One region of the Pseudoalteromonas aliena SW19 genome, then DNA from elsewhere that is predicted to be linked to it. Evidence: predicted binding sites of a transcription regulator. Region 1 holds the regulator's gene; the other holds the start of a gene.
What was found. The regulator MetJ, encoded in region 1, represses methionine synthesis genes. The targets are predictions, from matches to a motif close to TAGACGTCTAGACGTCTA.
Positions count from the first base shown of each region.

Region 2: the regulator MetJ is predicted to act here: its motif matches at 902-919, upstream of PALI_RS11215 (methylenetetrahydrofolate reductase).

Region 1 is NZ_AQGU01000027.1:71,808-74,017, forward strand. It holds gene PALI_RS13635 (malic enzyme-like NAD(P)-binding protein) at 1-916, shown strand, start outside; gene metJ (met regulon transcriptional regulator MetJ) at 1,034-1,354, opposite strand; gene metB (cystathionine gamma-synthase) at 1,553-2,210, shown strand, end outside.
Region 2 is NZ_AQGU01000025.1:1,260,193-1,262,402, forward strand. It holds gene PALI_RS11210 (M16 family metallopeptidase) at 1-712, opposite strand, end outside; gene PALI_RS11215 (methylenetetrahydrofolate reductase) at 963-1,919, shown strand; gene PALI_RS11220 (response regulator) at 2,099-2,210, opposite strand, start outside.

The DNA.
Region 1 (2,210 bases):
AGTTAAGCACCGTACTACCGAAGACTTTATAAATACAGTTGCAAATATAGCAGATACATTTGGTGGTATTAATCTCGAAGATATTAAAGCACCAGAGTGTTTTGAAATCGAAAAAGCGTTAATTGAGCGCTGTAGCATTCCAGTTTTTCATGACGATCAACACGGCACCGCCATTGTTACCGCAGCAGGTATGCTTAATGCGCTTGAGGTACAGGGAAAGTCAATTGAAGATGCGACTATTGTTTGTTTAGGGGCCGGTGCCGCTGCTGTTGCGTGTATGGAGTTACTAATTAAGTGTGGTGCACTACGCGAGCATATCTATATGTTAGATCGCAAAGGGGTTATTCACACACGCCGTGATGATTTAAATGAGTACAAGCAATTGTTTGCCAATAATACCGATAAACGTACGTTGCAAGATGTAATTGCAGACGCAGATGTATTTGTTGGTGTATCGGGACCTAATTTATTAGGTGCTGAAGATTTAAAGTTAATGGCTGATAAGCCGGTTGTGTTTGCGTGCTCAAACCCAGATCCTGAAATAGATCCTGCACTCGCACACAGCGCACGTAGCGATTTAATTATGGCAACAGGGCGCTCTGATTACCCTAATCAGGTTAACAATGTTTTATGTTTCCCGTTTATTTTCCGTGGCGCACTTGATGTTCGTGCAAGCGCGATAAACGACGAAATGAAAATAGCCGCAGTAGAAGCTATTCGCAGTATTGCTAAAGAGCCTGTACCGGCTGAAGTATTAAAAGCCGCAGGTGTAGATAAGTTAGAATTTGGCGCTCATTATATTATTCCAAAGCCGATGGACCCACGTTTACTTCCACGTATAGCAAGAGCGGTTGCTCTTGCTGCTGTTGAGTCGGGTGTAGCGCGTATTGAGCTACCTGAAAACTATATGCAGTAAAGTATGCAGTAAAGTATGCAGTAAAGTATGCAGTAAAGTATGCAGTAAAATATGCAGTAAAATTCAGTTATAAAAAAACCTCAGTAATTACTGAGGTTTTTTATGTTTTTTAAACGCTTAATCTTCATTTAAAACAGGTACTTCAAGCCCCATTTCTTGCATTATTTTTTTCACTTCTTCAGGTACTTTTTCGGCATTATCTTTACGTAAATCGTCGTCATTAGGTAAAGGTTGGCCTGTAAATGCATGTAAAAAAGCTTCGCATAATAGTTCACTGTTTGTCGCATGGCGTAGGTTACTAATTTGACGACGTGTACGTTCATCAGTTAATACTTTTAATACATTTAGTGGGATCGAAACGGTGATCTTTTTAACTTGTTCTGATTTTTTACCGTGTTCTGCGTATGGGTGAATATACTCACCATTCCATTTAGCCATAAGATGTATCGTTGCCTCAGATTATTAATTGCTCACACAAGATAAAAGCGTGTGAATATGCGTGAAATTCTATCGATTTAAAAAAGATAGTCAAATACTTGTTATTTAGCCATCTAGCGGTTTAAATGTTTTGACTTCTTAAATTGAATAAACTACTCTTTTAGACGTCTAAACATCCAAATTAATTAGGTGACAAGTATGAGTGGAAAAAATAAAGCAACTATTGCAGTGCGTAGCGGTATAGAGGCTGATAAACAGCATGGTGCAGTGGTGGCTCCACTCTATTTGTCGACAACGTATTCGTTTGCTGATTTTGATACTAAGCGCCAATATGATTACGGCCGTAGCGGTAATCCTAATCGTGATATTTTAGCTGAAACGCTTGCAGAGCTCGAAGGTGGGGCGCGTGGCATTATTACAGCTACAGGCATGGCTGCTGTGCATTTAGCTACGCAGCTACTTAATCACGACGATACATTGGTGATCCCACACGACTGTTACGGTGGTAGTTATCGTTTATTTACTTCATTACAAAAGCGCGGCTTATTAAAACTTAAAGTTTTAGACTTAACTAAACAACAGAGCCTTGATCAAATATTAGAGATTAAACCAAAATTAATTTGGATAGAAACACCCAGTAACCCAGTATTACGTTTAACTGATATTAAAGCGGTCACTGAAATTGCAAAACAATGCGGTGCATTGGTTGCAGCAGATAACACATTTTTGTCACCAGCATTACAAAACCCAATTAAATTTGGAGTAGACATTGTCGTGCACTCTACAACTAAGTATATCAATGGCCATTCGGATGTTGTTGGTGGTGCAGTCATAACCGCAACACAAGCACTGGGTG
Region 2 (2,210 bases), on a different contig from region 1:
CAATAACAAGTGACACATACTCAGGCTTATAAAACTTAGCAAAAAATTCTTTCCCGTACGCCATTTGATCAGGCATGGCTTCTATGTCTTCAAAAAAGCCCATCGTGGTGTGTTTATACGTGTGCTTATCAAACGCTTCTTCGCGTACAGCGCTTAATAATTTACGAATTGGGCTCGCGTTGTTTTTTAAGTACTCACCTTTTACCGTTTGTGCTTCTGTTCTAAATTGCTCTTCGGTGTAGGTTAAGTTTTGAAAAATATCAGCTTCAAGCTCAAGTACTTTATCAAGGTGCTGCTTTGAAAAATTTAGATGATAGTTTGTGTAATCGTTTGTTGTATACGCGCGGTTATCTACACCTGAATTTTTTAAAATGTCTGAATATACGTCTTCTGGGTATTTTTGTGAGCCTTTGAACATCATGTGTTCAAAAAAGTGAGCAAAGCCTGTTTTGCCTTCTTCAACTTCGTTACGCGATCCAACCGATACCGGAATTTGCAGCGAGACTACATCAGGGTAATCAGTTTTAACAACCATGACACGTAAGCCGTTTTCTAGCTCTTCAATTAAATAGTCTTGCGAAAAAACACGGTCATCAGCTTTATTTACTTGTTCTTGTTGTGCTGTTGTTTGCGTGCTTTGGTTTTGTTGCATGGCGCAACCCGTTAACGCCAGCGATACCGCTAAGCTGGTTGCTAATAATTTAAATTTCATTGTTGTCCCTTTTTAAATTGAGCAAATTTGTTGTCAGATTTAACTCTTTAATTATGCCCCAAAGCCAATAAATATAAGAGTCCCAAGGGGATTTATTATGTAAACAACTGTGTCAATTACACATTATGGGAACAAGCACTATGAATAAACATCATGTTAGTTGAAAAACTTTCATTAAATAAATCTATCTAGACGTCTAAATGGCTGCTATATTAAATCCATCAGAACAAACTTAGCTGGAATGAGGATTATGGCTTTATCACTAAAAGAGAAGATAGTGGACACCAAACAAGGTGTTTACCTTATTGGTACTACCCCGCCTAAAATCGGCACCGATAAAGCGCAATTGAAAGTCATTGCAGAAAAGCTACTAGGTCGCTTACACGAAATTGAATACGACGGCGTAATAATTTACGACATTCAAGACGAAAGCAGCAGAACTAATCAAGCTCGTCCATTTGCGTTTAAACAAACCGTTGATCCGCGTGAATACAGTCATTTACTACGTAATTTATCTGCACAAGATGTGATTACTTATAAAAGTGTGGCACAGCGTGGCGTAGGCGAATTTAAGGATTGGCTAAGTGAAACTAAAAACGACTATGATTTACAAAATGTTGTTTTAGTAGGTAGCCCATCATCGATAGGTGATATAAAGCTAAGCCTGCCAGATGCGTATAAAGCATTGGCTGAGCAATCAGATGATTTCTTTTTAGGTGGCGTTACTATTGCTGAACGCCATTCAAGTAAACGAAATGAGCACGAACGATTAATAGAAAAAACAGCACAAGGTTGTCAGTTTTTTATATCGCAAGCTGTTTACGACGCACAAGCCACTATAGAGCTAATTACTAGCTACGCACGTACGTGTAAAGCACAGGGTATTATACCTCAACGTATTATATTAACGTTTACCCCGTGCGGCGGCGAAAAAACCTTAGAGTTTATGCAATGGCTGGGTATCTCAGTGCCAGAGGCAACTAAATGGCGCATGCTTGATGCAGACAATACATTAAGCGAATCAGTCCGTATTTGCCGCGAAAATCTCGACTTAATACTTAAAAGCTGTGCGCATTTAGATGTACCGCTGGGCTTAAATATTGAAAGCTTAACAAACCGTAAAGAAGAAATTGACGCGTCAATTAACTTATATCGTTTATTAAAGGCAATAATGGAATTAAACCTAGCCGAAAAGCAAATAGCTTAGGGCTGTTGATTTTTCAGGATTAGAATCAGTTCAACCTAGAAGGGGCTAAAAAGGTAGCGCGCTTGGCAGTTATGCATCGTTATCGCCTGCTTATGGGGAACAACCATTCGACACAGGCTATGTTTTTTCTAAAACAAACATATAACTGCTTGAGATAGATTTATGATCCTGAGCTCAGCTTATACACGTACCCATTTTGCAATCACTTCAAACATACTTTCGACTGCAATAGGTTTTGAAATATAACCATTCATGCCACTAGTTTGTGCTTTTAAAAGATCTGCTTCCATA